3 regions of the Klebsiella sp. PK18 genome follow, and region 3 is predicted to be linked to each of the others. Evidence: predicted binding sites of a transcription regulator. Region 3 holds the regulator's gene; each other region holds the start of a gene.
The links. Region 3 encodes CRP, which controls carbon source genes, mostly activating them, when cyclic AMP is high. Its sites were predicted from a motif close to ATGTGANNNNNNTCACAT; they were not measured.
Positions count from the first base shown of each region.

Region 1 (7,117 bases), 640 kb from region 3:
TGGCATCATGTATCTGCTGGCTTTCCGCGCCTATCTCTATCTGACGGTTTCGGAATTTCTGCTGTTTACCGTATTTACCCCGCTGTATATCACGCTGATCTACGACCTGCTCAGCGGACGTAAGCTGCGCTGGGGCTATCTGCTGAGTGCTGCGCTGGCGGTGCTGGGGGCGGCGATTATCCGCTATGACAAAGTCAGCGATCATTTCTGGACCGGGCTGTTACTGGTGCAGTTGTCAAACCTCTGCTTCGCTATCGGCATGGTGGGTTACAAGCGCCTGATGGAGGTACGTCCGATGCCGCAGCACAATGCCTTTGCCTGGTTTTATGTCGGGGCCTTTATCGTGGCGGTGGCAGCGTGGTTTATGCTGGGCAACCCCCAGAAGCTGCCGACCACCACGCTGCAGTGGAGCGTGCTGGTGTGGCTTGGCGTGGTGGCTTCCGGGCTGGGTTACTTTATGTGGAACTATGGCGCCACGCAGGTGGATGCCGGCACGCTGGGGATCATGAACAACGTCCATGTCCCCGCGGGTCTACTGGTAAACCTCGCCATCTGGCAGGAGCAGCCGCACTGGCCGAGCTTTATTAGCGGAGCGTTGGTGATCCTGGCCTCGCTGTGGGTCCATCGCCGCTGGGTCGCTCCGCACTCCGGACAAACGGCAGGTGATCGCAGGCGTGGTTCCGCGCAGAGCGAATAAACGCTTCGGTGACCGGTTGACGCTGTTCGCCATCGCGGACGGCCGCGTACAACCGGCTCCATAATCCCTCACCCAGGGTTTTGGTGACCACCAGGCCCTGGCGTTCAAAGCTTTCCACCACCCAGTGCGGCAGCGCGGCGATGCCCATCCTTGCGGCCACCATCTGGATCAGCAACAGCGTGTTATCGACGCTTTTCAGCTGGGGACTGATGCCGGCCGGCTGCAGGAAATGGCGCCAGATGTCGAGGCGCCCGCGCTGCACGGGATAAATCAGCAGTGTTTCCGCGGCCAGGTCCTCTGGCGTAATCAGCGTCTTCATGGCTAACGGGTGCTCGGGCGCCAGCACCAGACGCACCTCATAATCAAACATCGGCGAGTAGTGCAGACCGCTGCGCGGCAGGATATCGGAGGTCATCACCAGATCCAGTTCGCCCTGCTGCAGCGCAGGCTGCGGGTCGAAGGTCACTCCGGAATGGAAGTCGACCTCCACGTGCGGCCAGCGGGCGCGGAAATTCTCCAGCGCCGGCGTCAGCCACTGAATACAGCTGTGACATTCGATAGCCAGCCGCAGCCGGGTCTGCTGTGGTTCGTTACAGTCCTGCAGGGCGCGAGCGATCTGCGGTAGCACCTGATTGGCCAACTGCAGCAGAATTTCCCCTTGCGGCGTGAAGCGTAGTGGCTGGCTTTTACGCACAAACAAACGGAAGCCAAGGCGCTGTTCCAGATCGCTGAACTGGTGAGACAAGGCGGACTGGGTCTGGTGCAGGGCCGCTGCCGCACCCGCCAGTGAACCGCTGTTCCGCAACGCTTGCAGCGTTTTCAGATGTTTAATTTCGATCATGAAAGTCCTTCACTTCGCCATGAGCAATTTGCGCTTGAGGAATATACAGTAACTGTCAATTATGGATGTGTAAACATCTGGACGGCTAAATCCTTTATCTTTCGAATTTATGGTGCGTTGGCTGCACTTCCTCACCCCAGTCACTTACTTCAGTAAGCTCCTGGGGATGAGCAAGTTTGCCGCCTTCCCTAAATCCGAAATCTTTCGGATTGCAATTATGAGGCTCAAAAAATGACAATTATTAACCACACCCTCGGTTTTCCTCGCGTTGGCCTGCGCCGCGAGCTGAAAAAAGCGCAAGAGAGCTACTGGGCGGGCAACGCCACTCGCGAGGAACTGCTGACAGTAGGCCGTGAGCTGCGTGCCCGCCACTGGGAGCAGCAGAAACAGGCGGGCGTTGATCTGCTGCCGGTGGGGGATTTCGCCTGGTACGACCATGTTCTGACTACCAGCCTGCTGCTGGGCAACGTGCCGGCTCGTCATCAGAACAAAGACGGATCCATCGATATCGATACCCTGTTCCGCATTGGTCGCGGCCGTGCGCCGACTGGCGAACCGGCCGCCGCTGCGGAAATGACCAAATGGTTTAACACCAACTATCACTACATGGTGCCGGAGTTCGTGAAGGGCCAGCAGTTCAAACTGACCTGGACCCAACTGCTGGATGAAGTAGACGAAGCGCTGGCGCTGGGCCACAAGATCAAGCCCGTGCTGCTGGGGCCGGTAACGTACCTGTGGCTGGGTAAAGTGAAAGGTGAACCGTTTGACCGTCTGAGCCTGCTGAATGACATCCTGCCGGTTTACCAGCAGGTGCTGGCCGAACTGGCGAAGCGCGGCATCGAGTGGGTGCAGATTGATGAACCGGCGCTGGTGCTGGAGCTGCCGCCAGCGTGGCTGGAGGCCTTTAAACCGGCTTATGATGCCCTGCAGGGCCAGGTGAAACTGCTGCTGACCACCTATTTTGAAGGCATTAGCGACAATCTCGCGACCATTGCTGCGCTACCGGTCCAGGGGCTGCACGTCGATCTGGTGCACGGCAAAGATGATGTTGCCGAACTGCACAACCGCCTGCCGGCCGACTGGCTGCTGTCTGCGGGTCTGATCAATGGGCGCAACGTTTGGCGCGCCGATCTCACTGAAAAATATGCGCAAATTAAAGACCTCGTCGGTAAGCGCGAGCTATGGGTCGCGTCATCCTGTTCTCTGCTGCATAGCCCGATCGATCTGAGCGTGGAGACGCGCCTTGATGCGGAAGTGAAGAGCTGGTTTGCCTTCGCGCTGCAGAAATGCGGCGAGCTGGCGCTACTGCGCGATGCGCTGAACAGCGGCGATACGGCGGCGATTACCGAGTGGAGCGCGCCAATCCAGGCCCGTCGCCATTCGACCCGCGTGCACAACGCGGAAGTGGAAAAACGGCTGGCGGCGATCACCGCTCAGGACAGCCAGCGTGCCAGCCCCTATGAGGTTCGCGCGCAGGCACAGCGCCAGCGCTTTAACCTGCCGAAATGGCCGACCACCACCATCGGGTCATTCCCGCAAACGACGGAGATCCGCGGTCTGCGCCTGGACTTCAAAAAGGGCAACCTTGACGCCAGTCATTATCGGACGGGGATTGCGGAACATATTAAGCAGGCGATCGTCGAGCAGGAGCGGTTAGGTTTAGACGTACTGGTGCACGGAGAAGCCGAGCGGAACGACATGGTGGAATACTTCGGTGAACATCTGGACGGTTTTATCTTCACGCAAAACGGCTGGGTGCAGAGCTATGGTTCCCGTTGCGTGAAGCCGCCGGTGGTGATCGGCGACGTCAGCCGTCCGCAGGCGATCACCGTCGACTGGGCGAAGTACGCGCAGTCGCTGACCGACAAGCCAGTGAAAGGGATGCTTACTGGACCGGTGACCATTCTGTGCTGGTCCTTCCCGCGGGAAGATGTCAGCCGTGAAACCATCGCGAAACAGATTGCGCTGGCCCTGCGTGATGAAGTGGCGGATCTGGAGGCGGCGGGGATCGGCATCATCCAGATTGATGAGCCGGCGCTGCGCGAAGGGTTACCGCTGAAGCGCAGCGACTGGGATGCCTATCTGCAGTGGGGTGTGGAAGCCTTCCGCCTTAATGCTGCGGTCGCCAAAGACGACACTCAGATCCACACCCACATGTGCTATTGCGAGTTCAACGACATCATGGACTCCATTGCCGCGCTGGATGCCGACGTGATCACCATTGAAACCTCGCGGTCCGATATGGAGCTGCTGGAGTCGTTCGAAGCGTTCGAGTATCCCAATGAGATCGGGCCGGGGGTATATGATATTCACTCGCCGAACGTGCCGAGCGTGGAGTGGATTGAAGCGTTGCTGGCAAAAGCCGCGCAGCGTATCCCGGCGAAGCGGCTGTGGGTTAACCCGGACTGCGGCCTGAAAACTCGCGGCTGGCCGGAAACCCGCGCCGCGCTGGCGAATATGGTGCAAGCGGCGCAGAACCTGCGCCAGTCCGCCTGATCGTTACGCGAAAAATCAAAAAAGGAGGCATTTGCCTCCTTTTTTCATGCATTGGGTGATTATGCTTTTTTGCCGCCATACTGAGCAAACCACGCGAGCATTCGCTGCCAGCCGTCTTTGGCTGACTCTTCATGATAGCTGGCGCGATAGTCGGCGTTAAAGGCATGATCGGCTTCGGGATAGACCACGATTTCCGCTGTGGCGTTGGCCGCCCGCAGCGCCTGACGCATGGTCTCGATGGTGTCCTGTGGAATACTGGCGTCTTTAGCGCCGTACAGACCAAGCACCGGGGCGTTGAGATCGACCGCGATATCTACCGGATGCTTCGGTGAATTCAGCGATTTTTCTCCCACCAGCTTGCCGTACCAGGCCACGCCTGCCTTCAGTTGCGGGTTATGCGCGGCATACAGCCAGGTAATGCGTCCGCCCCAGCAGAAGCCGGTGATTAGCAGACGATGGGCATCGCCGCCGTGGCGCGCCGCCCAGCTGGCGACATGGTCGAGATCCGCCAGCACCTGCGCGTCCGGCACCTTGGTAACCAGCTCTTTGAACAGGGTCGGGATATCGTGGTACTCATTCGGATCGCCCTGACGGAAGTACAATTCAGGCGCAATAGCCAGATAGCCTTCCTGCGCCAGGCGGCGACAAAGATCGCGAATATGTTCATGCACGCCGAAAATTTCCTGTACCACGATAACGATCGGCAGCGGACCGTCGGCATTTTTCGGGCGGGCGTGGTAGGCCGGCATGTTTTCACCCTGAGAGGGAATAGACGTCTCTCCGGCGATAATATGCTCTTCCGGCGTATGAACGGCGGTGGCGGCGTGTGGTGAAGCTGCAGGTGCGAATCCAGGTTGCTTGGTGGTGGTCATGGTATTCTCCGTACCCTTATTTATTAGCGCATCAATAACTATAGACCCTTTACCTTTAGTTCGGGCGGTAATAAAGCACAGTGCCTGAAAGCGGCTATCTTTTGTTCTGTGACGATGAATATAACTTGTTAATGTGATGTGTATCACTATTTAATGAAAAACAACTGCAATCATCATTGGTCTTGGTGACTATCATCACAAAATGTTGCCAGGGGCTTCTGTACAGTACCGTTTTGCTTCTGCTGATAATTCGACCCACAGAGGAGTTTTTTATGTCCAAGTCTGATGTTTTTCATCTCGGCCTCACCAAGAACGATTTACAAGGGGCTACGCTGGCTATCGTCCCTGGCGATCCGGAGCGTGTGGAAAAGATCGCCGCGCTGATGGATAAGCCGGTCAAGCTGGCATCCCACCGCGAATTTACCTCCTGGCGCGCGGAGCTGGACGGCAAGCCGGTGATCGTCTGCTCTACCGGCATCGGCGGCCCGTCGACTTCTATCGCCGTGGAAGAGCTGGCGCAGCTGGGCGTGCGTACCTTCCTGCGTATCGGCACCACCGGCGCGATTCAACCGCACATTAACGTTGGCGATGTGCTGGTTACGACCGCTTCCGTTCGCCTGGACGGCGCCAGCCTGCACTTCGCGCCGATGGAGTTCCCGGCCGTCGCAGACTTCGCCTGCACCACCGCGCTGGTGGAAGCGGCGAAATCTATTGGTGCCACCACCCATATCGGCGTGACCGCCTCTTCGGATACCTTCTACCCAGGCCAGGAGCGTTACGACACCTTCTCCGGCCGCGTGGTGAGCCGCTTCAAGGGCTCAATGGAAGAGTGGCAGGCAATGGGCGTAATGAACTATGAAATGGAATCCGCCACGCTGCTGACCATGTGCGCCAGCCAGGGCCTGCGTGCCGGGATGGTCGCCGGGGTTATTGTGAACCGTACCCAGCAAGAGATCCCTAACGCCGAAACCATGAAGCAAACCGAAAGCCACGCGGTTAAAATCGTCGTGGAAGCGGCGCGTCGTCTGCTGTAATTCAACCCCTTCTCTGTCAGGCCGGATCCTCCGGCCTTTCTTTTTTGCGTTGCTCCTCGCAGGAAATCCCTTTTAAACTGGACGTTTGTACAGCACAATTCTATTTTGTGCCATCAGGTTATCGCAGGGGGCGTCGTGGATCTCTCAATCATTATCAGCGCGGTTATCGCACTGGCTGCCGGGTTAATGGTCGGCTGGCTGGCAACCAAAGCGCGCGCCGACCAAATCCGGGCCGATCTCATTGAGGAGCGGCGAGAGCTGGATATTGATCTGAGCGCCGCCCGTCAGCAGCTGGTGCAGGAGGCCCACTGGCGTGAGGAGTGTGAGCTGCTGAACAATGAGCTGCGCAGTCTGCGGGATATCAATACCTCGCTGGAGGCCGATCTGCGTGAGGTCACCACCCGGCTCGAATCCACCCAGCTGCATGCGGAAGATAAGATCCGTCAGATGGTTAACAGCGAGCAGCGTCTGAGCGAGCAGTTTGAAAACCTCGCCAACCGCATTTTCGAACACAGCAACCGGCGCGTCGATGAGCAAAACCGCCAGAGTCTGCATGGTCTGCTGACCCCGCTGCGCGAACAGCTCGACGGATTCCGCCGCCAGGTGCAGGAGAGCTTTGGCCAGGAGGCGCGGGAAAGGCATACCCTGGCGCATGAGATCCGCAATCTTCAGCAGCTGAACGCGCAGATGGCGCAGGAGGCACTGAACCTGACGAAAGCGCTGAAAGGTGATAACAAAACCCAGGGCAACTGGGGGGAAGTGGTCTTAACCCGCGTGCTGGAGGCCTCCGGCCTGCGCGAAGGCTATGAGTACCAGACCCAGGTCAGTATCGAGACCGACAACCGCTCGCGGATGCAGCCGGACGTCATTGTCCGCCTGCCGCAGGGCAAGGACGTGGTGATCGACGCCAAAATGACCCTGGTCGCCTATGAGCGCTATTTCAACGCCGAAGACGACTACACCCGCGAAGTCGCGCTGCAGGAACATCTTGCCTCGGTGCGAAACCATATTCGCCTGCTGGGACGCAAGGATTATCAACAACTGCCGGGGCTGCGCTCTCTCGACTACGTGCTGATGTTTATTCCCGTCGAGCCGGCGTTCCTGGTGGCCATCGACCGTCAGCCCGAGCTCATCAGCGAGGCGTTGCAAAATAATATCATGCTGGTCAGCCCGACGA
Region 1 is NZ_CM173493.1:5,388,187-5,395,303, reverse strand. Features, by position in the region: gene AC3EMD_RS26380 (carboxylate/amino acid/amine transporter) at 1-697, shown strand, start outside; gene metR (HTH-type transcriptional regulator MetR) at 585-1,538, opposite strand; gene metE (5-methyltetrahydropteroyltriglutamate--homocysteine S-methyltransferase) at 1,770-4,034, shown strand; gene AC3EMD_RS26365 (dienelactone hydrolase family protein) at 4,094-4,906, opposite strand; gene udp (uridine phosphorylase) at 5,179-5,940, shown strand; gene rmuC (DNA recombination protein RmuC) at 6,076-7,117, shown strand, end outside.
Region 1: udp (uridine phosphorylase) is a predicted target of CRP. The motif match lies at 5,038-5,055, and genes of this name have one in related genera.

Region 2 (7,117 bases), 650 kb from region 3:
ATTCGTTAACGCCATCGGAGATATCCCGGCCCACCACCGTCCACGGCCCGGTCGGCGAGTCGGCGCGTTCAACATCGTAGCTGCGTCCTACCGCGGCTCCCATCCAGTTGATCGCGAAGGGCGAGGTGGTCTCGCGCAGCAAAGGCGCGTTCGGCTTCGGCAGCGGCGCCATCGTCTGCTGCCCGGCCATCTGCGCCGCGGCCGTGCGCACCAGATCGACCACCGCCTGCTCCTGGTTCGCTTCGCCTTCTTTGGCAAACCCCGGCAGGTGGTAGCTGTAGTGCCCGGTCGACTCCTTATGCCAGTAGAAGCCGCCGTCGTAACGATGGCCGCGGAAGCCCCAGATAAGCCCGCCGGCGGCTTGCGCCCCGTTGACCTCGCTGTGAACGATCGACTGCATAATGGCGTTCAGTTGATCCGCCGGCAGCAGGCCAAACTCGCCGACGAGATAGACTTTTTGCCCGCCGACGGCGCGCAGATCCTGCGTGACCTGCCCGGGATGGTTATTATCGGCATTGGTGTAATAGTGATTGCTGACGATATCCACATTGGGGTCGGTCAGCGCAAAGGAATTGATTTTCTTATAGGTACCATCTACCACCAGCTGATGAGGGGCCCATTTTTTAATCCACGCCGCGGTCTGATGCAGGAAATCGGCGTTGGTATCCTCCAGCTCGTTACCGGTTTCCCAGGCCATGATCGCCTTTTCATCATAATAGGCGCGGCCGGTGACAGTATTTGTCCGGGTGATAACCTGGCGGATCACATCCAGATAGGCTTTGAAGGTCTTGCTATCGGTCCGATAAAAGTCTTCCGCTTTTTCGTGGTAGAACGCCGCCAGCTGCTCACGCCCGCCCCACCACCACCAGTGGTCAATAAACGGCAGGATCAGTCGCAATCCCTGTTTATCCGCTTCGGCAATCATGTTGTCATACACTCGCATGGCTTTCTCATTCAGCCGCGGCATGCCGTCCGCCGTTTCCGGCGCCAGAATATGGGTCTCGCGCCCGCAGGCTTTATCAAATTCCTGCTGCACCGACAGCACGTAGACGCGCTGGGCTTTCGCCCCGGTTTGCACCATCGCCTGGATCCAGTTTTGCTGCTCCTGCGCCGTTGGCCATTTAAAGTATTGTCCCCAGCCGCGCGGGTCTGCTCTGCAGGGGCCGCGGGCGTCGTCTTCAATGCGGTGCAGCTCCGGCGCGTGGATCCCGGCGAAACGAAACACCTTGTCGCCGTCCTTGAGGGTGGCGCCGTCGCGAGTGATAAAGTGCATAAAGTGCGAGCGCTCGGCGGCCAGCGCCCCGCCGGCCCCCAGCGCGGACAGCAGCCCCATCAGCAGCAGGTTTTTCATCGGCTTCATCGTTGTCTCTCCTTAGAACCAGACCTCGGCCTGTACGCCGAAGTTAACGGTGTCGGTAGAGCCACTGCGGGAATACCCGCCGGCGGTGATGGTATTGGTATCCCAGTTGTAGTTGCCGTCCAGCGCATCGGAGACACCTTTATCCCACTTCGCGTAGGTGACGAAGAAGCGCAGCTGCGGGCGTGCCCAGAAACCGGAGTCAAAGGTCAGGGTTGGCGCAACGGTGACTTTGGTCAGGCCGCCTTTGCCTTTGCCGTTTACCCCTTTGTAGTTTTTGTCATCCAGGTATTCGTAGCCCAGCTCGTACTGCATGGCAAAGTTGCGGGTGATCTGATGATAAGGGCGGATACCGGCGACCCACATCGAGCGTCCCCAGCCATGGTCATCTTCCGTCCACCAGCGGTAGTTTTTATCTTTCTGCCAGAAAGCGAAGGTCGAGATCTCCAGGTCGCCCATCGAGGCCACGCTATCCAGCACCACTCGCCAGGACTGAGTGTTTTCCAGATTGGCCCAGCCCCAGCCGTTTTTACCCAGTGAGTCACCCGCCGCCAGCCCTTTCCCGTACTGCAATGCAAGGCGGGAGTAGCCTCCGGTCAGACCATAGAAACCGTCAAAGTTATAAATACCGGTCACGCCATAGCCCTTCTCGGCGGAAGTCGGGTGGTTTTCGTTACGGTTCATATGGTGGCCGATCAGCTCCAGATCGAAGCCTGTCCCCGCGATCTTTTTCAGCCACAGGTTGAGGGAATAGTCATCCGGGTAGCCCTGATCTCCCTTATCCACCGGGTAGGCTTTGGTTTCTTCGGTGGGTGAAAAGGCGTACACCCCGGCGTCGAAGCGGGCGAAGCCGAGATCCATGTTGTCGAAGCCGCCGCCGGTGCCGTTGTACTGAATGTACTCCCAGTCGAACTGATGGCTGGAGGTGTTGGAGCTGCTGTAGCGCTTACCGGCCCAGAAGGTCATCTCCGGCGCAAAATCCAGATTGCTCAGCTCGGCGAACCCTTCGCGAAACTGTACGTCATGGCCATCGTCATCCTGACAGTTCCAGTCGGAGGTGCATTTCGACTGATGAGTGAGGTTGGCCTGCACTTTCGCCACCACGCCGCTGTCCGCCGTCAGCGTCACGGTGGGGATCAGTTCGATCTTGGTGTCTTCTTCGTTGCCCAGTCGCCACTTACCGTCCGGCATCAGGCCGACGGAGTCCGCGCGGTTGCCATCGGAGTTCGCCAGGATCCCGGAGCGGATATAGCCATGCAGCGCAAAATCATACTTCGGATCGGCGCAGGCCAGGCTGCTGGCCCCTGCCAGCGAGAGGAGAGCCAGAGGTATTGAATGTTTCAGCTTTATCATTATTTTTTTCCCACGTTATGTTTGTTAACACGAACCGATAACGGAGGGGAAATTTACGGATCAAAAATGGAAATGTACATCCGTTAATGGAAAGCGCTTTCCATAATTGCCTATCTGGTTCACAAAATTCGCTCCGCGACGAATATATTCGTGAGACTGATCACATAAAATAACAAGAATGCCGCCGGGAGCCGGCAGCAGAGCGGAAGGAGGAGCAGGTGAATGAGTGCCGCCGGGGGATAAGCCGCCGACGGCGAGGGGGTCAGCGTTCGGTTTCCGCGAGCTGGCGTTCGTACACTTTGAAGAAGGGGCGATAGAGCATCCAGGCGTTAAACATCGCGAACAGGCTCATGCACAAATTTTTCCAGCTACCGTTCGCCGACCATGCTGCCCCCAGCGGGGAAGGCATAGACCATGGCAGCATCGCCACCGCGCGGTCGAGGATACCCAGCTGAGTTAAATACCATGCGATACAGGCATTTATCAGCGGAACAAAGAGAAACGGCAGTAAAAAAACCGGGTTCATGATTACCGGAAAACCAAACAGTATTGGCTCGTTGATATTAAACAGCGACGGCAGCAGGCCAATTTTTGCCACGCTTTTCAGCTGCCGCGAGCGGCTGCGCATCGCCATCAGCACCAGCGGCAAAGTGGAGCCAATACCGCCGATCAGCAGGTAAAAATCCCAGAACCCCTGCAGATAAATATGCGGTAGCGTTGGCGAACCCGCCGCCAGCGCCTGCTGATTTTCAAACAGATAGGTCATCCAGAAGGGGTTCATGATCCCGGTGATGATCAGCGCGCCGTGGATACCGATAAACCAGAGTAAGTTACAGATAAATAAAGAGATCAGTACCGCCATCAGCGTGTCGGACGCCAGCACCAGCGGCCGCACCGCTTCGCTGATCAACTCCGGTACGATGCGTCCGGTGGTCTGCAGCAGTATGGCATTCATCACGCTTATCGACAGCATCACCACCAGCAGCGGGATCAGCAGTTGAAAGCCATTGCGGGTCATCAGCGGCACTTCATCAGGCAAGCGAATACACCAGCCTTTTTTGTAGAAAAAGCGAATTATCTCAATGGAATAGGTGCTGGATATCAGGGCGGTAAATATCCCCATACCGCCGAGATAAACATTGCTCACCGCAGTCTCGCGAAAGCCGATAAACAGCAGAAAAGCCAGACACCCGGTTAAACCGCAGAGCCGTTCCGGCAGACGGTACTGCTTGGCGAGACTGGCGCTGGCGCCGAAGGCGACAATCAGCGCCACCAGGCCAATGGTTAGCTGAAAGGTCGGCAGCAGGATAGGCCGCAGTAGCAAATAGACCTGGCCGAAACGCGAGGCGCCGTCGATGGAAACGGGCGGAAACAAAATGGGCACCAACAGGCTGCCAACAATCACAAAGGGCATCCCCAGCGCAAAGCTATCGCGCATCGCCGTAATGTGGTTGTTGCGCGTCAGAACATTCGCCAGCGGCGCCAGCCGCTGCTCGATGATGTCCACGGCCACATTCATTAACTGAATGTTCATACTCCTACCTTTGCGAATGGTTGTCTCGCCGGGATGATCGCCCACAACACCGGAAAGTGAAAGCCTGCCATAGGTGATCATGGTCACAATTAATAAATCCACAAACGGAAAGCGCTTTCCGTAATGCATCCATTTTGACTATAGTCCGCTCATCCAACCTCATCAGGAGCGGTACTTATGAAAAAAATAATGTTGTGTTGTTCGGCAGGCATGTCCACCAGCCTGCTGATGAAAAAAATGATTGCCGAAGCCGAACAGCGGGGCCTGCCGGTAGAGATCAATGCCTATGGCGTAGCGGAGTTCGCCGAACAGGTTGGCCATTATCAGGTGGTGCTGCTGGGGCCGCAGGTGAAATACATGCAGCAGGATCTGCAAAAACAGGCGGATAAATACGGTATCCGCGTCGAACCCATCAATATGATGGACTACGGCATGCAAAAAGGCGCCGCGGTCCTTGATTTCGCCCTTTCCCTCATTGAAAACAAGAACTAAGGAAAGAACATGAGCTCTCTGTACGCTAAACTGATCGATGTGATCGAACGGCAGATCACGCCGCTGGCCGGCGCGATCGGCCAGCAAAAATACGTGACCTCGATCCGCGACGGATTTATTACCGCCCTGCCCTTTATGATCGTCGGCTCGTTTTTGCTGGTGTTTATCTTTCCGCCGTTTTCTCCGGATACGACGTGGGGCTTTGCCCGCGCCTGGCTGCAATTTTCGCTCGATCATCGCGATGCGCTGATGCTGCCGTTCAACTTCAGCATGGGGGTGATGACCCTGTTCATTGCCGTCGGGATCGCCGCCAGCCTCGCCAAGCACCATCACCTGGACTCGCTGACCGCCGGGATGCTGTCGCTGATGTCGTTTCTGCTGGTGGCCGCGCCGCTGAAAGATGGCCAGATCTCTACGGCCTACTTCTCCGGCCAGGGGATCTTCACCGCCATTCTGGTGGCCATCTATTCCACCGAGCTGTACGCCTTCCTCAAGCGGCATAACATCACCATTCGCCTGCCGCCGGAAGTGCCTGCCGGGGTGGCGCGCTCGTTCGAGATCCTGATCCCGGTGCTGGCGATCATTCTGACGCTGCATCCGCTGAACCTGTTTATCGAGGCTCAGCTGGGGATGATCATTCCGGAAGCGATCATGTCGCTGGTCAAACCCCTGGTCGCGGCTTCCGATACGCTGCCGGCCATTCTGTTGTCAGTGCTGGTCTGTCAGGTACTGTGGTTCGCCGGGATCCACGGCGCGCTGATCGTCACCGGGATCATGAACCCGTTCTGGATGGCCAACCTGTCGGTCAATCAGGCGGCCATGGCCGCTGGCACCGCTATCCCGCACATCTATGTCCAGGGCTTCTGGGATCACTATCTGCTGATCGGCGGCGTCGGCTCCACCCTGCCGCTGGCGCTGATGCTGCTGCGCAGCAAGGCCGTGCATCTGCGGACGATTGGCCGGATGGGGGTCGTGCCGGGGGTATTCAATATTAACGAACCGATCCTGTTCGGCGCGCCGATCATCATGAATCCGCTGTTTTTCCTGCCGTTCGTGCTGGTGCCGATGGTCAACGCGACCCTGGCGTACTTTGCGCTGAAGCTGGATCTCGTCAGCCGCGTAGTATCGATGACGCCGTGGACAACGCCGGCGCCCATCGGCGCCTCGTGGGCGGCGAACTGGAGCTTTAGCCCGGTGATCCTGTGCCTCATTTGTATGGCCACCGCCATGGTGATGTACCTGCCATTTCTCAAAGCTTACGAAAAACAGCTGCTGGCCCAGGAGCGTGAAAACGCCGTCGGCCAGGCTGACAACGCGGCGCAAACCGCTTAACGCTAACGATTCAGAGGATAATCATGGAATTAGAAGAACAGGTGATGGGGATCATCATCAACGCCGGCCAGTCACGTAGTCTGTGCTACGAAGCGCTGCACGCCGCTAAAGCGGGTGATTTCGCCACCGCCGACGCCAAAATGCAGGAAGCGGCGCACTATTCCCGCGAAGCTCACCTTGTACAGACCCAGCTTATCGAAGCTGACGAAGGCGAGGGAAAAACCAAAATGACGCTGGTAATGGTCCATGCTCAGGATCACCTGATGACCTCCATTCTGGCGAAAGAGCTGATTGCCGAACTGATTGCGATTTACCGCGCGCAACCACTTCACGCCTAGCGCGTTCCCCGGCCAGGCGCGCTGGCCGGGTCTGATTCCCCGAGGTCACTATGTTACATCTTGGAATAGATATTGGCGGCACCAAAATGGAAGCCGTACTGCTGGACCCGGCGGGCGAATGCGTCCAGCGCCTGCGCCGGCCGACCCACAAAGAGAGCTATGACGCCTTTATGCGTCAGCTGCTGACCCTGATTGCCGATATTCGCGCGGTCAGCCCGCAGCCGTTCACCCTGGGGATCGGCCTGCCCGGAGCTATCGATCCGCAAAGCGGACGCATTAAAAACTGCAACTGCCTGGTGCTCAACGGTCACGATCTGCGCCGGGATATCATGCAGCAGCTTGGCCAGCCGGTGTGGATGGCAAACGATGCCGACTGCTTCACCCTTTCGGAGGCGGTAGATGGCGCCGGCGCCGGGGCCTCCACCGTCTTCGGGGTGATTATCGGTACCGGCTGCGGCGGGGGGATCGCCGTTCATCAACAACTGCTCAGCGGCCCCAACGCTATCGCCGGGGAGTGGGGGCATAATCCGCTGCCGGGCTATACTCCTGAGCGCGATGGTCCGCCGCAGCCCTGCTACTGCGGCAAAACGAACTGCATCGAAAGCTTTCTCTCCGGCACCGGCTTCGCCCGCCGCTATGGGGAACAAGCCCGTGCGGAAGCCATTGTCGCCGCGGCGCAAAACGGCGATCCGCGCGCGCTGGCCCACTGGC
Region 2 is NZ_CM173493.1:1,064,751-1,071,867, reverse strand. Features, by position in the region: gene AC3EMD_RS05310 (CBM35 domain-containing protein) at 1-1,360, opposite strand, end outside; gene AC3EMD_RS05305 (maltoporin) at 1,373-2,710, opposite strand; gene AC3EMD_RS05300 (PTS sugar transporter subunit IIC) at 2,973-4,244, opposite strand; gene AC3EMD_RS05295 (PTS sugar transporter subunit IIB) at 4,422-4,736, shown strand; gene AC3EMD_RS05290 (PTS cellobiose transporter subunit IIC) at 4,746-6,068, shown strand; gene AC3EMD_RS05285 (PTS lactose/cellobiose transporter subunit IIA) at 6,092-6,406, shown strand; gene AC3EMD_RS05280 (ROK family protein) at 6,457-7,117, shown strand, end outside.
Region 2: AC3EMD_RS05295 (PTS sugar transporter subunit IIB) is a predicted target of CRP. The motif match lies at 4,316-4,333, and genes of this name have one in related genera.

Region 3 (7,117 bases):
GAGTACACCGGTAACTACAGCTCGTTCGAAGTGCAGCGCGCTACCCGTCTCTCTCAGCAGCAGGCGATGTACGAAAGCCAGCAGCAGCGCGTTGCGCATCTGCAAAGCTATATCGACCGCTTCCGCGCTAAGGCCACCAAGGCCAAGCAGGCGCAAAGCCGTATCAAAATGCTCGAACGGATGGAGCTTATCGCCCCGGCGCACGTGGATAACCCGTTCCACTTCAGCTTCCGCCAGCCGGAGAGTCTGCCTAACCCGTTACTGAAAATGGAGAAAGTCAGCGCCGGTTACGGCGAGCGTATTATCCTCGACTCCATCAAGCTCAATCTGGTGCCGGGCTCGCGCATCGGCCTGCTGGGCCGCAACGGCGCCGGGAAGTCGACTCTGATTAAGCTGCTGGCGGGTGAACTCCAGCCGGTGAGCGGCGAGATCGGTCTCGCAAAAGGTATCAAGCTCGGCTACTTCGCCCAGCATCAACTGGAGTTCCTGCGTGCCGATGAGTCGCCGCTGCAGCACCTGGCGCGCCTGGCCCCGCAGGAACTGGAGCAGAAACTGCGTGATTATCTGGGCGGCTTTGGTTTCCAGGGCGATAAGGTCAGCGAAGAGACCCGCCGCTTCTCTGGTGGAGAAAAAGCGCGCCTGGTACTGGCCCTGATCGTCTGGCAGCGCCCTAACCTGCTGCTGCTCGATGAACCGACCAACCACCTTGACCTCGATATGCGTCAGGCCTTAACCGAAGCGCTGATCGACTTTGAAGGGGCGCTGGTTGTCGTGTCGCACGATCGTCACCTGATCCGCTCCACCACCGACGATCTGTACCTCGTCCATGACGGTAAAGTCGAGCCGTTCGACGGCGATCTGGAAGATTATCAGCAGTGGCTCAGCGACTCGCAAAAACAGGAATCACAGAGCAGCGACGCGCCAAAAGAGAGCGGCAACAGCGCGCAGGCGCGCAAGGACCAGAAGCGTCGGGAAGCGGAACTGCGCAGCCAGACCCAACCGCTGCGCAAAGAGATCGCCCGTCTGGAAAAAGAGATGGACAAGCTCAACGCGCAGTTGGCCAGTGCGGAAGAAAAACTTGGCGACAGTGAGCTTTATGACGCCTCACGTAAAGCCGAACTAACCGAATGCCTGCAGCAGCAGGCCAGCGCGAAGTCCGGGCTGGAGGAGTGTGAAATGGCCTGGCTGGAGGCCCAGGAGCAGCTGGAGCTGATGCTTCAGGAAGGCTAATATTGACTTCCTCATCCTGCCTGCGCGTACGATGCCGCTGGCAGGGTGGGTTTCTGCCCTCTCCATGGCCTGCCATCAGTGACATCAATGATTTGTTTTTGCTGTAACCTGGCGTCGCTGGCCACAAGACCACATATTGGCTAACCCCTGTGCGCCCTGCGCGGTATAGTCATCATCACGTTTATTAATTGTTCTGGTGCTATGGTTGAAATCATCCCCACAGACATGACGCCCCCCGAAAACGATTCGCGTGAGTTCCATCCGATGCGCGGCGTGGGCAATCGTCATCTGCAAACCATGCTGCCGCGGCTGATCCGCCGTAAATTGCGCTTTACCCCGCACTGGCAGCGCCTTGAGCTGCCGGACGGCGATTTTGTCGATCTGGCCTGGAGCGAAGACCCGCATCAGGCGCGCCATAAGCCGCGCCTCGTCGTCTTTCATGGTCTCGAAGGAAGCCTGCACAGCCCGTACGCCCATGGTCTGATCCATGCGGCGATGCAGCGCGGCTGGCTGGGCGTGGTTATGCATTTCCGCGGCTGCAGCGGCGAACCTAACCGCAATAACCGCATCTATCACTCCGGCGAAACAGAAGATGGCACCTGGTTTCTGCACTGGCTACAGCGCGAGTTTGGTCCCGCGCCGACTGCGGCCGTCGGCTATTCACTGGGCGGCAATATGCTGGGCTGCCTGCTGGCAGAAGAAGGCGACCGCTGCCCGCTGGATGCGGCGGTGATCGTCTCCGCGCCTTTTATGCTGGAAGCCTGCAGCTATCATATGGATAAGGGCTTCTCGCGGGTTTATCAGCGCTATCTGCTCAATCTGTTAAAAGCCAATGCCTCACGCAAGCTGAAAGCGTATCCTGGCTCACTGCCTGTCGATTTACGCCAGCTTAAAGGGATGCGCCGCATCCGGGAATTTGACGATATGATCACCGCCAAAATCCATGGTTTCGCCGATGCGCTGGATTATTACCGGCAATGCAGCGCCATGCCGCGGCTCAGCGATATCACTAAGCCAACGCTCATCATTCACGCGAAAGACGATCCATTTATGGATCACCACTCCATACCACCGCAGGAGCAACTGCCGGCGAACGTTGAGTATCAATTAACTGAGCAAGGCGGCCACGTTGGTTTCGTCGGCGGCACCCTGCGTAAGCCGGAGATGTGGCTGGAAAGACGCATCCCGGACTGGTTAAACCGTTGGCTGGAGGTCCCCGTATGATTATTCCCTGGCAGGATCTGGATCCCGAAACGCTGGATAACCTGATTGAAAGCTTTGTGTTACGTGAAGGCACCGATTATGGTGAACATGAACGTTCACTTGCCGATAAAGTCGCCGATGTAAAACAGCAGTTGAAACGCGGAGAGGCGGTTCTTGTGTGGTCGGAACTGCATGAGACGGTCAATATTATGCCGCGCGCGCTGTTTAACGGCTAAGGCGACGCCACTACATCGTTTAACCAGGGAGTTGTTATGTCTGCCAAACATCCGGTGATCGCCGTCACGGGCTCCAGCGGCGCGGGCACTACCACCACCAGCCTTGCCTTTCGCAAAATCTTCGCGCAGCTAAACCTGCACGCCGCGGAGGTGGAAGGCGATAGCTTTCATCGCTACACCCGCCCGGAAATGGACATGGCGATCCGCAAGGCGCGGGATCAGGGCAAACATATCAGCTACTTTGGCCCGGAGGCGAACGACTTTGGCCTGCTGGAGCAGACCTTTGTCGACTATGGCCGCCACGGAAAAGGCCAGTCGCGGAAATACCTGCACACCTATGACGAAGCCGTACCGTGGAATCAGGTGCCAGGGACTTTCACCCCCTGGCAGCCGCTGCCGGAGCCGACAGACGTACTGTTCTATGAGGGGCTGCACGGCGGGGTTGTCACGCCGCATCATGATGTCGCCAGCCATGTCGACCTGCTGGTCGGCGTAGTGCCTATCGTTAACCTCGAGTGGATCCAAAAGCTTATTCGCGACACCAGCGAGCGCGGCCACTCCCGGGAGGCGGTGATGGACTCAGTCGTCCGCTCGATGGAAGACTACATCAACTTCATTACCCCGCAATTTTCCCGCACCCATATCAACTTTCAGCGCGTGCCGACGGTAGACACTTCCAACCCGTTTGCCGCGAAAACTATTCCCTCGCTGGACGAGAGCTTTGTGGTGATCCATTTCCGTAACCTGCAGAATATCGACTTCCCCTGGCTGCTGGCGATGCTGCAGGGGTCGTTTATCTCGCACATGAACACGCTGGTGGTGCCGGGCGGTAAAATGGGGCTGGCGATGGAGCTTATCATGACGCCGCTGGTCGAGCGCCTGATGGAAGGCCGCAAGATCGGCTAACAGAAAAAACCCCGGCCAGGCCGGGGTTGAGATGCTTCACAACGGCAGGCGAAGACTACGCCTCGATCACTTCATAGGAGTGGGTGATCTTCACCGCTTTTTCCAGCATCAGCGCCACCGAGCAGTATTTCTCTGCCGACAGATCCACCGCCCGGGAGACCGCGGCATTTTTCAGCGCCTTACCGGTGACGATAAAGTGCAGATTAATATGCGTAAACAGACGCGGCGCCTCTTCGCGGCGCTCCGACGTCAGCTTCACTTCGCAGTTGGTCACCTCATGGCGACCTTTTTGCAGAATAGAAACCACATCGATCGCACTGCAACCGCCCGCCGCCATCAGCACCATCTCCATCGGGCTGGGTGCCTTATCCCCGGAGTTGCCATCCATCAGAATCTGGTGTCCTGACGCGGACTCCCCGATAAAGGTTAACCCTTCAACCCATTTCACACGCGCTTGCATAAAATTTAACTCCAGTATCGCAATTTTCCTGTCAGATTACGCGCACATAACAATTCTCGCAACGGAAGGCGACCTGCGTCATGCTGAAGCGAGACACCAGGAGACATGCGGCGAAAGCTATGCTAAAACAGTCTGGATGCTACAGTATTACATTGATGTACTGCATGTATGCAGAGGAGTTCACATTACGGGCTGTCGAAAAATCATCAGCCAGCTTCCCAGGTATAGGGAAACAATACGATTGCATGCCCGGACGCCGTGTAGTGTCGGCGCCCGGAGATAGCTTATAACAGAGGATAACCGCGCATGGTGCTTGGCAAACCGCAAACAGACCCTACCCTTGAATGGTTCTTGTCTCATTGCCACATTCATAAGTACCCATCAAAGAGCACGCTGATCCACCAGGGTGAAAAAGCAGAAACGCTGTACTACATCGTTAAAGGCTCCGTGGCTGTACTCATCAAGGATGAAGAAGGTAAAGAGATGATCCTCTCCTACCTCAACCAGGGCGATTTCATCGGTGAATTAGGCCTGTTTGAAGAGGGTCAGGAGCGTAGCGCCTGGGTACGGGCGAAAACCGCATGTGAAGTGGCCGAAATCTCTTATAAGAAATTCCGTCAGCTGATCCAGGTTAACCCGGACATTCTTATGCGTCTCTCTTCGCAAATGGCTCGCCGTCTGCAGGTCACGTCTGAGAAAGTGGGCAACCTCGCCTTCCTCGACGTGACGGGCCGTATCGCCCAGACGCTGCTGAACCTGGCGAAGCAACCTGATGCCATGACCCACCCGGACGGTATGCAAATTAAAATTACCCGTCAGGAAATTGGTCAGATCGTCGGCTGCTCTCGTGAAACAGTTGGCCGTATTTTGAAAATGCTGGAAGATCAGAACCTGATTTCCGCACACGGTAAAACTATCGTCGTCTACGGCACCCGTTAAGTTGCTAAGCGGCGTATTGCTCCTGCAGTACGCCGTTTTTGTTTTTCCCTCATGTGGCGCAGGCTGATTTACCACCCGGAAGTCAACTATGCACTGCGGCAAACGCTGGTGCTGTGTCTGCCTGTGGCCATCGGTCTTCTGCTCGGCCATCTCCAGCAGGGGCTGTTGTTTTCCTTAGTGCCCGCCTGCTGCAACATTGCCGGTCTTGATACCCCGCATAAGCGCTTTTTCAAACGCCTGATTATCGGCGGCTGTCTGTTTGCCGGATGCAGTCTGGTGGTGCAGTTGCTGCTCGCCCAGGCCATTCCTTTGCCGCTTATTCTCAGCGGTCTGGCGCTATTGCTCGGCGTCACCGCGGAGATCAGTTCGCTGCACGCTCGCCTGCTGCCCGCGTCGCTGATCGCCGCTATCTTTACCCTGAGCCTGGCGGGCAATATGCCCATCTGGGATCCACTGCTGATCTACGCTTTCGGTACGCTGTGGTACGGCGTGTTTAACTGGCTCTGGTTCTGGCTGTGGCGCGAACAGCCGCTGCGGGAGTCGCTCAGCCTGCTTTACCGGGAACTGGCTGACTATTGTGAAGCCAAATACAGTCTGTTGACCCAGCATACCGATCCGTCGACCGCCCTGCCGCCGCTGCTCACCCGCCAGCAGAAGGTAGTCGACCTGATTACCCAGTGCTATCAGCAGATGCATATGCTGGCAGCCAACCAACGCAACGATCACAAGCGTCTGCTGCGGGCGTTCCAGGTTGGGCTGGATCTACAGGAACATATTTCGGTTAGCCTGCATCAGCCAGAAGAGGTGCAAAAGCTGGTGGAACGCAGCCATGCCGAAGCGGTGATCCGCTGGAATGCCCAAACCGTCGCTGCCCGCCTGCGCGTACTGGCGGATGATATTCTCTATCATCGCTTTCCGCAGCGCTTTCAGATGGATAAACAGATTGAGGCTCTGGAAAAGATCGCCCGCCAGCATCCGGACAACCCGGTCGGTCAGTTCTGCGCCTGGCACTTTAGCCGTATCGCCCGGGTGCTGCATACCCAGCGCCCCCTGTATGCCCGGGATCTGATGGCCGACAAAGAGCGTCGTTTACCGCTGTTTCCCGCGCTAAAGAACTATCTGTCGCTGAAATCACCCGCACTGCGCAATGCCGCGCGCATCAGCGTGATGCTGAGCGTCGCCAGCCTGATGGGCAACGCCCTGCATTTGCCGAAGCCCTACTGGATCCTGATGACGGTGCTCTTCGTCACGCAAAATGGCTATGGCGCCACGCGGGTGCGAATTGTTCACCGGGCGGCGGGAACGCTCGCCGGCCTAGTCATCGCCGGGCTAACCTTGCACTTTCACGTTCCGGAGAGCTATACCCTGAGCGGGATGCTGCTGATTACCCTGCTCAGCTATCTGATCATCCGTAAACACTATGGCTGGGCGATGGTAGGCTTTACGGTGACGGCGGTGTATACCCTGCAACTGCTGACGCTCAACGGCGAACAGTTTATTGTCGCCCGGCTTATCGACACGCTTATCGGCTGCCTGATCGCCTTCGGCGGGATGGTCTGGCTGTGGCCGCAGTGGCAGAGCGGCCTGCTGAAAAAAAACGCCCACGATGCGCTGGAGGCCGACCAGCAGGCGATTCGCCTGATCCTCAGCGCCGATCCAAAAGCCCCCGCGCTGGCCTATCAACGCATGCGCGTCAACCAGGCGCATAACGCGCTCTACAACTCCCTGAATCAGGCGATGCAGGAGCCCGGTTTTAATACCCACTACCTGGAAGATATGAAGCTGTGGGTGACGCACAGTCAGTTTATCGTCGAACACATCAACGCTATGACCACCCTGGCCCGGGAGCATACGATGCTCACCCCGGATCTTGCCCAGCGCTATCTCGAATCTTGTGAGATTGCCTTGCAACGCTGCCAGCAGCGGCTGGACAGCGATGGTCCCGGCAGCGCAGGGGATGCTAATATTCTGGAGTCGCCGGAAACAGAGGTGCCGAACGGTCCGTTAAGCACCCTGGAGCAGCACCTGCAACGCATTCTGGGCCATCTGAACACCATGCATACCATATCGTCAGTAGCATGGCGTCAGCGGCCGCATCATGGCATCTGGCTGCGGAAGATCAGCCGTTAATCACCTTTGCCAC
Region 3 is NZ_CM173493.1:418,380-425,496, reverse strand. Features, by position in the region: gene AC3EMD_RS01965 (ABC transporter ATP-binding protein) at 1-1,230, shown strand, start outside; gene AC3EMD_RS01960 (hydrolase) at 1,456-2,454, shown strand; gene AC3EMD_RS01955 (YheU family protein) at 2,451-2,669, shown strand; gene AC3EMD_RS01950 (phosphoribulokinase) at 2,706-3,575, shown strand; gene AC3EMD_RS01945 (OsmC family protein) at 3,631-4,035, opposite strand; gene crp (cAMP-activated global transcriptional regulator CRP) at 4,342-4,974, shown strand; gene AC3EMD_RS01935 (YccS/YhfK family putative transporter) at 5,026-7,104, shown strand; gene argD (bifunctional acetylornithine/succinyldiaminopimelate transaminase) at 7,094-7,117, opposite strand, start outside.